3 regions of the Tardiphaga sp. 37S4 genome follow, and region 1 is predicted to be linked to each of the others. Evidence: predicted binding sites of a transcription regulator. Region 1 holds the regulator's gene; each other region holds the start of a gene.
The links. The regulator HrcA, encoded in region 1, represses chaperone genes, less so after heat shock. The targets are predictions, from matches to a motif close to GTTAGCACTCNCNNNNNGNGAGTGCTAAC.
Positions count from the first base shown of each region.

Region 2: a site for HrcA is predicted at 1,743-1,771, ahead of LPB73_RS20310 (co-chaperone GroES). Genes of this name have one in related genera too.
Region 3: a site for HrcA is predicted at 2,047-2,075, ahead of LPB73_RS06980 (co-chaperone GroES). Genes of this name have one in related genera too.

Region 1 covers NZ_CP088008.1:5,387,545-5,390,819, reverse strand. Annotated here, with positions in the region: gene rdgB (RdgB/HAM1 family non-canonical purine NTP pyrophosphatase) at 1-139, opposite strand, end outside; gene rph (ribonuclease PH) at 175-897, opposite strand; gene hrcA (heat-inducible transcriptional repressor HrcA) at 1,051-2,139, shown strand; gene grpE (nucleotide exchange factor GrpE) at 2,245-2,841, shown strand; gene pncA (bifunctional nicotinamidase/pyrazinamidase) at 2,991-3,275, opposite strand, start outside.
Region 2 covers NZ_CP088008.1:4,271,646-4,274,920, reverse strand. Annotated here, with positions in the region: gene groL (chaperonin GroEL) at 1-1,205, opposite strand, end outside; gene LPB73_RS20310 (co-chaperone GroES) at 1,356-1,652, opposite strand; gene LPB73_RS20305 (hypothetical protein) at 1,964-2,491, shown strand; gene LPB73_RS20300 (MFS transporter) at 2,554-3,275, shown strand, end outside.
Region 3 covers NZ_CP088008.1:1,483,783-1,487,057, forward strand. Annotated here, with positions in the region: gene groL (chaperonin GroEL) at 1-1,559, opposite strand, end outside; gene LPB73_RS06980 (co-chaperone GroES) at 1,602-1,919, opposite strand; gene LPB73_RS06985 (usg protein) at 2,339-2,623, shown strand; gene LPB73_RS06990 (cupin domain-containing protein) at 2,731-3,275, shown strand, end outside.

The DNA.
Region 1 (3,275 bases):
TCTCGTCGGGCTCGGCGAGGTCGAGTTCGCCGGCCGATACTGCTTCGATGCCATAGGGCGCCAGGAGATCGCGCATCTCGGCAAGCTTGCCGGGATTGTGGGTGGCGATGACGAGCTTCCCAGTGATTCGACGATGCATGATGCGAGTCTACGCCTGCTTGATGACTTGCGGAATCACGCGATGGCCATTTTCTGCAGTTCGACGAGGCGTCCGACGCCCTTTTGCGCCAGGGCCATCAGCTTCAGGAACTCGTCCTGCGTGAACGGCGTCTTCTCGGCGGTGCCCTGCACCTCGATGATGCGCCCGTCGCCGGTCATCACGAAATTGGCGTCGGTGTCGGCCTCGGAATCCTCGGCGTAGTCCAGATCAAGCACCGGTGTGCCCTGATAGATGCCGCAGGAAATTGCCGCGATATTGTCGCGCAGCACGTTGCCGCCGCCGTTCTTGAACATGTTGCGGTTCTTCATCCACGAGATGCAGTCGGCCAGCGCAACCCATGCGCCGGTGATCGACGCCGTACGGGTGCCCCCATCGGCCTGGATCACGTCGCAGTCGATGGTGATCTGGCGTTCGCCGAGCGCTTCGAGGTCGACGGCAGCGCGCAGCGAGCGGCCGATCAGGCGCTGGATCTCGACGGTGCGGCCGCCCTGCTTGCCGGATGCGGCTTCGCGGCGGGTGCGTTCCAGCGTGGCGCGGGGCAGCATGCCGTATTCGGCGGTGACCCAGCCGCGGCCCTGGCCCTTGAGCCATGGCGGCAGGCGCTCTTCCAGCGTGGCGGTCACCAGCACATGAGTGTCGCCGAATTTCACCATGCAGGAACCTTCGGCATATTTGACCACGCCGCGTTCCAGCGACACGGCGCGCAGTTCATCGGGCGCACGACGGCTTGGTCGCATGAGAAAATCCTTCCAAATGTCCAGAGAAAGCCTGTTCGCGGTGCTTTTAGGGGCCACGGACCGCAGCGGCAAGGGCAGGGCAGGTTCCACAACCGCAATGGTGCTTGTATCCGGGGGCTCGGGGCGACAGATTAGGTCCTCAAGGAGTACCCTGTGGCCCACCACGATCCGATCGGCCTGATTTCGCCGCATGCCGGGCTCGCCCAGCTCAATGAGCGATCGCGTGAGATCTTCCGGCAGATCGTCGAGAGCTATCTCGCCACCGGCGAACCTGTCGGTTCGCGCAATATTTCGCGCCTGATCACGGTTCCGCTGTCGCCGGCCTCGGTCCGCAACGTCATGTCGGACCTGGAGCAGCTCGGCCTGATCTATGCGCCGCATACCTCTGCAGGACGGCTGCCGACCGAACTCGGACTGCGGTTTTTTGTCGATGCCTTGATGCAGGTCGGTGACCTCACCGAGCCGGAGCGGCAATCGATCCAGCAGCAACTGTCCTCGGTGGGGCGCTCGCAGACGGTGGAGGCGGCGCTCGGCGAGGCGCTGACGCAGCTGTCCGGGCTGACCCGCGCGGCAGCGGTGGTTCTGACCGCCAAGTCCAATGTGCGGCTGAAACACATCGAATTCGTCCGTCTGGAGCCCGAAAAGGCGCTGGTCGTGTTGGTCGCCGAGGATGGCCAGGTCGAAAATCGCGTGCTGACCCTGCCGCCCGGCGTGCCATCGTCGGCGCTGAACGAGGCGTCGAACTTCCTCAATGCCCGGATTCGCGGCCGCACGCTGGCTGAGGCCCGGCTGGAGCTGGAGACGGCGCTGACCCAGAACCAGATCGAACTCGATCAGCTGACCCAGAAGGTCATTGCCGCCGGCATTGCCAGCTGGTCGGGTGGCGAGAAGGACGATAGGCAGCTGATCGTGCGCGGCCAGGCCAATCTGCTCGAGGATCTCCATGCGCTGGAGGATCTTGAACGCGTTCGCCTCCTGTTCGACGATCTCGAAGCCAAGCGCGAGGTGATCGACCTTCTCGGCCGGGCGGAGACGGCCGAAGGTGTCCGCATCTTCATCGGCTCGGAAAACAAGCTGTTCTCGCTGTCCGGCTCGTCCACGATCATTGCGCCCTACAGCGATGGCGCCGGCCATATTGTGGGCGTTCTCGGTGTCATCGGGCCGACCCGGCTGAACTATGCGCGGGTGATCCCGATGGTAGATTACGCGGCGCGCATCGTCAGCCGCATGCTCGGGGGCTGACAGATCGGCCGAATCCGGCCGGTTGTGCTTGATTTTCGGCGCTCAAACCCCGATATCCCGCTCAGCAATCCCACCATTTTGGCGTGTTTTTGAGAAGGCAGCGTGATGACTGATTCCAATGGGCAGAACGACAATCAGGACAAGACGGCAGCGGCCGCCGATCCGGTGGTCTCCAAGCCCTACATCATGCCGGACGATCCGGAACCGAATTCGGTCGAGGCCCTGACCAAGGAAGCCGCGGAATCGCGCGACAAGATGCTGCGCACGCTGGCGGAGATGGAAAATCTGCGCAAGCGGACCCAGAAGGAAGTCGCCGACGGCCGCACCTATGCGATCGCCAATTTTGCGCGCGAAGTGCTCGATATCGCCGACAGTCTGCAGCGCGCCCTCGATGCCGTGCCTGCCGACACCAAGGCCGCGGCCGATCCGGGCCTGAAGGCGCTCCTCGAAGGCGTGGAACTCACCGAGCGCTCGCTGCTCAACACGCTGGAAAAGAACGGCGTGAAGAAGTTCGACCCGTCGGGCGAGAAGTTCGATCCGAATTTCCAGCAGGCGATGTACGAAGTGCCCGACGCTTCCGTGCCTGCGGGCACCGTCGTTCAGGTCGTGCAGGCCGGCTACACCATTGGCGAGCGCGTGCTGCGCCCGGCGCTGGTCGGTGTCTCGAAGGGCGGCGCCAAGGTTGCACCTGTTTCGGAGTAACAGAGCCTCTGGCTGTCATCACCCGCGAAAGCGGGTGATCCAGTACACGCCGGTCTCAGTGAGTGATCACAAGCGCCGGTGATTACTGGGTCGCCCGATCCCAGCGCGCAATTGCGTGCCAGGTCGGGCGATGACAATGAGAGTATGGGTCAAGCCGCCAGATCGCCCGACTGAATACGCTTCACGCCGGCCTTGTTCATGTCGGCCCAGGCTTTGGCCAGTGAGCCCTGCGTGTCGATGCCGCGGCAGGCATCTTCGACTACATAGACATCGAAACCTGCTTTTCGCGCATCGAGCGCGGACCACGCGACACAGAAGTCGGTGGCGAGGCCGACGATAAATACGCGCTGCAATTTGCGGGCTTTCAGATAGGCGGCAAGACCGGTGGTGGTCTTTCCGTCAGCCTCGGTAAACGCCGAATAGCTGTCGACGTC
Region 2 (3,275 bases), 1.1 Mb from region 1:
GCGTTCAGCGCGTCATCCACGCGATCCTTCTTTTCCTTCACTTCGACTTCAGTCGCGCCGCCGACGCGGATGACGGCAACGCCGCCAGCCAGCTTGGCCAGACGCTCCTGCAGCTTCTCACGGTCGTAGTCCGAGGTGGTTTCCTCGATCTGCGCCTTGATCTGGTTGACGCGGGCTTCGATCGCCGGCTTCTTGCCAGCGCCGTTGACGACGGTGGTGTTTTCCTTGTCGATCACGACCTTCTTGGCGCGGCCGAGCATGGCGAGCGTGACGCTTTCCAGCTTCATGCCGAGATCTTCCGAGACGAGCTGACCGCCGGTCAGGATCGCAAGGTCTTCCAGCATCGCCTTGCGGCGATCGCCGAAGCCTGGTGCCTTGACGGCAGCAACCTTGAGGCCACCGCGCAGGCGGTTGACCACGAGGGTGGCGAGCGCTTCACCTTCGACGTCTTCAGCAATGATCAGCAGCGGCTTGCCCGACTGCACCACGGCTTCGAGCACCGGCAGCATGGCCTGCAGGCTGGAGATCTTCTTCTCGACGAGCAGGACGTACACGTCCTCGAGCTCGGCGGTCATCTTCTCGGCATTGGTGACGAAGTAGGGCGACAGGTAGCCGCGATCGAACTTCATGCCCTCGACGATGTCGACTTCGGTCTCGAGCGACTTGTTCTCTTCAACCGTGATGACGCCTTCGTTGCCGACCTTCTGCATTGCCTGGGCGATCATCTTGCCGATGGCAGCGTCGCCGTTGGCGGAGATGGTGCCGACCTGGGCGACTTCAGCCGAAGACGCAACCGGCTTGGCGCGCTTGGTGATGTCCTTGATGACGGCGGCGACGGCGATATCGATGCCGCGCTTGAGGTCCATCGGGTTCATGCCGGCGGCAACCGACTTGGCGCCTTCACGGACGATGGCCTGGGCCAGCACGGTGGCGGTGGTGGTACCGTCGCCTGCGGTGTCGTTGGTCTTCGAGGCAACTTCGCGCAGCATCTGCGCGCCCATGTTCTCGAACTTGTCCTCGAGCTCGATCTCCTTGGCGACGGTGACGCCGTCCTTGGTGATGCGCGGAGCGCCGAACGACTTCTCGATCACGACATTGCGGCCCTTCGGACCGAGCGTGACCTTGACGGCGTTGGCGAGAATGTCGACGCCGCGCAGCATGCGATCGCGCGCGTCTCCGGAGAATTTAACGTCTTTGGCTGCCATGTTGATGGTGCTCCAAGTGATGGGAATTTGAAATTAAAACGCTGTCATGGCCGGGCTTGACCCGGCCATCCATCTTCCTGCGAAGAAGCCAGATGGATGCCCGGATCAAGTCCGGGCATGACGTCCGAGTGTTTGGAGAGCGGACCGCCTTTAGGCGATCACGCCCATGATGTCCGACTCCTTCATGATGAGGAGTTCTTCGCCGTCGAGTTTGATCTCGGTGCCCGACCACTTGCCGAACAGAACCTTGTCGCCGACCTTGATGTCGATCGGGATCAGCTTGCCGGCTTCGTCGCGGCCGCCAGGGCCGACGCCGACGACTTCGCCTTCAGACGGCTTTTCCTTGGCGCTGTCCGGGATGATGATGCCGCCCTTGGTCTTCTCGTCGGCGACGATGCGCTTGACGACGACGCGGTCGTGCAGCGGGCGGAATTTGGTCTTGGCCATGGGAGTGTCCCTTTAGGGTTTGCGATTTCGTTGCCATCTCGGAGGCGGGCGGGAATCCAGCCGGAACGCTCAAGGCGGCCGGCTCATTCCCTTAGCAATCGCGCTCCGGGAGTGCTAATTGAGCGTCCGGGAAATATGGCCAGACGCTTTTTGAGTCAAGCGAGGCCTTAAGGCCTTGGTGAGGCCAATATAGGATGATCTGGAAACCATAATGGAGAGTCGGCGTAATTCTGCCGACCTCATTGCGCCGTCAGGTGTTTTGCGCTTGGCTGCCGGGACGGGCAGCCGGGGAATTTGCTCTAGGGGATAATATGATCAGGTCACGCTACGCCCGCACGGTTGCCCATCTGGCGATCGTTTCAACTTTGGCGCTGTCATTGGGCGGGTGCGGCACGTCTGGTGGATTGGGCGGGTTCAGCTTTGGGAACTCGCAGCCGACACCGCCGCCGGAGCCCCCGCCGGCGCCGGAACTGCCAGCCTCGATCCGCTCGGAAGAACTCGTCGGCCGCTGGGGTCTGGCGTCTTACATGAATCCCAATGATCGCGTTCGCACTGAGAACGCCGCGCGTGGCCAGTGCAAGCAGCCCTATATCATCGGCCAGGGCGCCACCGGCGGCGTCATCATGCATCTCGCCGACGAGGCGACGCCGCAGGAACTGCGCCTCAAGGGCTCGCCGAGCGGCAAGAACTATATCGGCCCGCCCGGTCCCGCCGGTGGTGAGAAGGATCGCGAGATCGTCTCCTTCGACGGTCGGATTCTCGTCACACGCTTCATCGACAAGGACGCTGCGGTTCGCTACGGCAACATGGTCTATGTCCGTTGCGCACCCAAGGCCTGACCTGACAAGGCCTGACCTGAGGCGTAAGGCGGATCCCGCCACTCCCTTGAAGACGTGAGCCCATGCATCGATTGCGCGACCTCGTTTTCGGACCGGGCCGCGCGGTCCTCGTGCTGGCATTCACCCAGATCCTGACCTGGGGCATCCTGATCTATCCACCGGTGCTGACCATGCCGCATGTCACGGCGGCGCATGGCTGGTCGCTGGCCTTCGGCATGGCGGGCTTTTCGCTGGGGCTGATCGTATCGGGACTGCTGTCGCCGGTGGTTGGTGGATTGATCGACCGCCACGGCGGCAATGTCGTCATGGCATCGGGCGCATTGGCCGGTGCCTTGGGTCTCGCTCTGTTTTCGGTTGCCGATCATCCCGCGACCTATCTGGCTTGCTGGCTCTTATTGGGCGCTGCGATGTCGGCGTCGCTCTACGATCCCGCCTTTGCCACGCTGACGCGTATCTTCGGTGCCTCGGCGCGGCGGCAGATCACCTTCGTGACCTTTGCAGGCGGCTTCGCCTCGACGGTCGGCTGGCCGGCGACCCATCTTCTGCTTGAGGCCGTCGGCTGGCGCGGGACGTATCTGACCTTCGCAGCGATCTTCGCCTTTGTGGTTGCGCCGCTTCATGCTTTTGCATTGCCGCGCCACGTCGCCGTCGCGCCTCTGCCCGTGGCGGACGCCGTTGTCGTTCCCCCGCAGGCAACCCTGCGCCCGGAAGGCTGGCCGTTCATCCTGCTGGCGGCGGCGTTCTCGCTTTATAGCTTCATTCTGTCGGGCGTGACGTCGAACCT
Region 3 (3,275 bases), 2.2 Mb from region 1:
GCTTCCGTGGTGATCAGCAGGCCGGCAACCGAAGCTGCGTTCTGGATCGCTGCACGGACAACCTTGGTCGGATCGATAATGCCCTTCTTGAGCATGTCGCCGTAGGTGCCGGTCTGCGAGTCGAAGCCGTAGCTGTAGGTTGCGGTCTCGAGGACCTTGCCGACGATGACCGAACCGTCTTCGCCTGCGTTGATGGCGATCTGGCGAGCCGGAGCCGACAGGGCCTTGCGGACGATCTCGACGCCGGTCTTCTGGTCGTCGTTCGCGGTCTTGATCTTCTTCAGCTGTTCCGAAGCGCGGAGCAGAGCGACGCCGCCGCCGGGGACGATGCCTTCTTCAACCGCAGCGCGGGTCGCATGCATCGCGTCATCAACGCGGTCCTTGCGCTCCTTCACTTCGACTTCGGTCGCGCCGCCGACGCGGATGACGGCAACGCCGCCAGCCAGCTTGGCGAGACGCTCCTGCAGCTTCTCACGGTCGTAGTCCGAAGTGGTTTCTTCGATCTGCGCCTTGATCTGCGCCACGCGTGCTTCGATGTCGGCCTTCTTGCCGGCGCCGTTCACGATGGTGGAGTTTTCCTTGTCGATCATCACCTTCTTGGCGCGGCCGAGCATGGCAAGCGTGACGTTCTCGAGCTTGATGCCGAGATCTTCCGAGATCGCCTGGCCGCCGGTCAGGATCGCGATGTCCTGCAGCATGGCCTTGCGGCGATCGCCGAAGCCCGGAGCCTTGACGGCAGCGACCTTGAGGCCGCCACGCAGACGGTTGACGACGAGGGTGGCGAGAGCTTCGCCTTCAACGTCTTCTGCGACGATGACGAGCGGCTTGCCGGTCTGCACGACGGCTTCGAGCAGCGGCAGCATCTCGTTCAGCGAGGAGAGCTTCTTCTCGTTGATTAGGATGTAGGCGTCGTCGAATTCAACGCGCATCTTGTCGGCGTTGGTGACGAAGTAGGGCGAGATGTAGCCGCGGTCGAACTGCATGCCTTCGACGACGTCGAGTTCGGTTTCGAGCGACTTGGCTTCTTCAACCGTGATGACGCCTTCGTTGCCAACCTTCTTCATCGCGTCTGCGAGGAACTTGCCGATTTCCGCGTCGCCGTTGGCCGAAATGGTGCCGACCTGGGCGATTTCGTCGTTCGAGGTGACCTTCTTGGAGTTCTTGACGAGGTCAGCAACCACGGCTTCCACAGCCAGGTCGATGCCGCGCTTCAGATCCATCGGGTTCATGCCGGCAGCAACCGACTTGGCGCCTTCACGGACGATTGCCTGGGCGAGCACGGTAGCAGTGGTGGTGCCGTCGCCGGCTGCGTCGGCCGACTTCGAGGCCACTTCGCGCACCATCTGGGCGCCCATGTTCTCGAACTTGTCGTCGAGCTCGATTTCCTTGGCGACGGTGACGCCGTCCTTGGTGATGCGGGGCGCGCCGAACGACTTGTCGATGACGACGTTGCGGCCCTTCGGACCGAGCGTCACCTTCACGGCGTTGGCGAGAATGTCGACGCCGCGCAGCATCTTGTCGCGGGCATCAACGCCGAATTTCACTTCTTTAGCTGACATGTTTTGCTTCCTTGAAAATCAGGATGGGTGGGGAAAAGGCGCTTAAGCGGCCTTCTTCTTGGCGGGAGCGGCACCTTCGAGGACGCCCATGATGTCGCTTTCCTTCATGATCAGCAGGTCCTGACCATCGATCTTGACCTCGGTGCCCGACCACTTGCCGAACAGCACGCGCTCGCCGACCTTCAGATCGATCGGGATCAGCTTGCCGGCTTCGTCGCGGCCGCCCGGGCCGACGGAGACGATCTCGCCCTGGGAGGGCTTCTCTTTGGCGCTATCCGGAATGATGATGCCGCCAGCGGACTTCTCTTCGGCGTCGATACGCTTAACCACAACGCGATCGTGAAGCGGACGGAATTTCATGCAGTCCTCCTAAGTTTCTGTAGATGCTTGAGAAATTTAAATTGGCAGTCTGAGCCAACAAGTGCCAGCGCAGCTTGTCCGGACATAGGCCGAACGTTCCTCACCGGCAAGGGTCTGTATCAAATATTTTGGCACTCAAATATGACGGGTGCCAGAATTGGTTAAGACCCTCCGATACCGGTTCTCGAATCCGTTAGCATCCACGGTAAGTGGCTGCTAACACTCGGCTTTCAATACATTATTAAACTTTTAAGCTTGTGATGAAGACGTTGCTTGCGTCACATTTCATGCATCGTGTTGTCATGGGCGAAGTGGAAGCCGGTTCGCTGCAGTCAGCACGGTCACAGGAGAGCAGAGCGAAGTTCGACGTCAAACCGGAATCCACTTAGCCGAATGCGCTCTGTCCATGGAGGTTGAACATGGTCTCGAGAAATGCAGTTTCTGACGATTTCAGAAAGCAGGTGCTTGGCTACGGACTGACGACGGCACAGATCCTCTACCGCATGCCCGACCATCCCTCGCTGCTGCAGACCTATGTCTGGCAGAACTATGATTTGTTTCCGAAGTTTCCCGCGCTGAAGGATTTCCTTGATTTCTGGCAGGAGAAGCTCGATGGCCCGCTCTTTGCGGTCACCGTCGCGCATTCGAAACTGATCAAGCCGGCCGAGCTTCGTGCCGTGGATGGCGTCTTCCGGTTGCACTAGTCCGCGCCTCTCAACGCGCCGGATGAATTGCCGCTGTGCTGAACTACAGCTAGGTTCCCGGACGCGCTGGCCGTTTGTTAGGCATTGCGCCGGGTGGGAAACACGACATGGCGAAGCTGAAGCGAACGTCAAAGAGCGCGGCGAAAACGGCTGTGACGAAGAAGCCTGCGACACAGGTGGTAGCGAAAGCAGCAAAAAAGCTCGCTGTTGGCAAGCCGGCCAAGGCGAGTACAAAAGCTGTCGCCAAGGCCGCGGCGAAACCCGGCCCGCGCCGCAAGCAGCGCGTCGCGATCAGCCACTATCAGGAAGAAGCATTTCTCGGCGACGGCCTGCGTGCCTACGCGAAGTATCGCGATCTCGGCGTTGCCGCTGCGACCGGCGGTTTGGCGCATGCGCATGTCATCCGGCTGATCGGACCTTGCGATCCGAAAGAGGTCTCCAAGCTTCACTATCACGATGCCGAGTTTCAGCTGGTCTATGTGCTGAATGGCTGGGTGAAGGCCTATATGGAAGGCGAGGGCGAGATGACCATGCGTCAGGGGTCATGCTGGACCCAGCCGCCGCGCATCAGGCACCTGATCCGCGATTACTCCGACAATTGCGAATTGCTTGAAGTAATCCTGCCGGCGGAATTCAAGACGGTGGAAGTCCG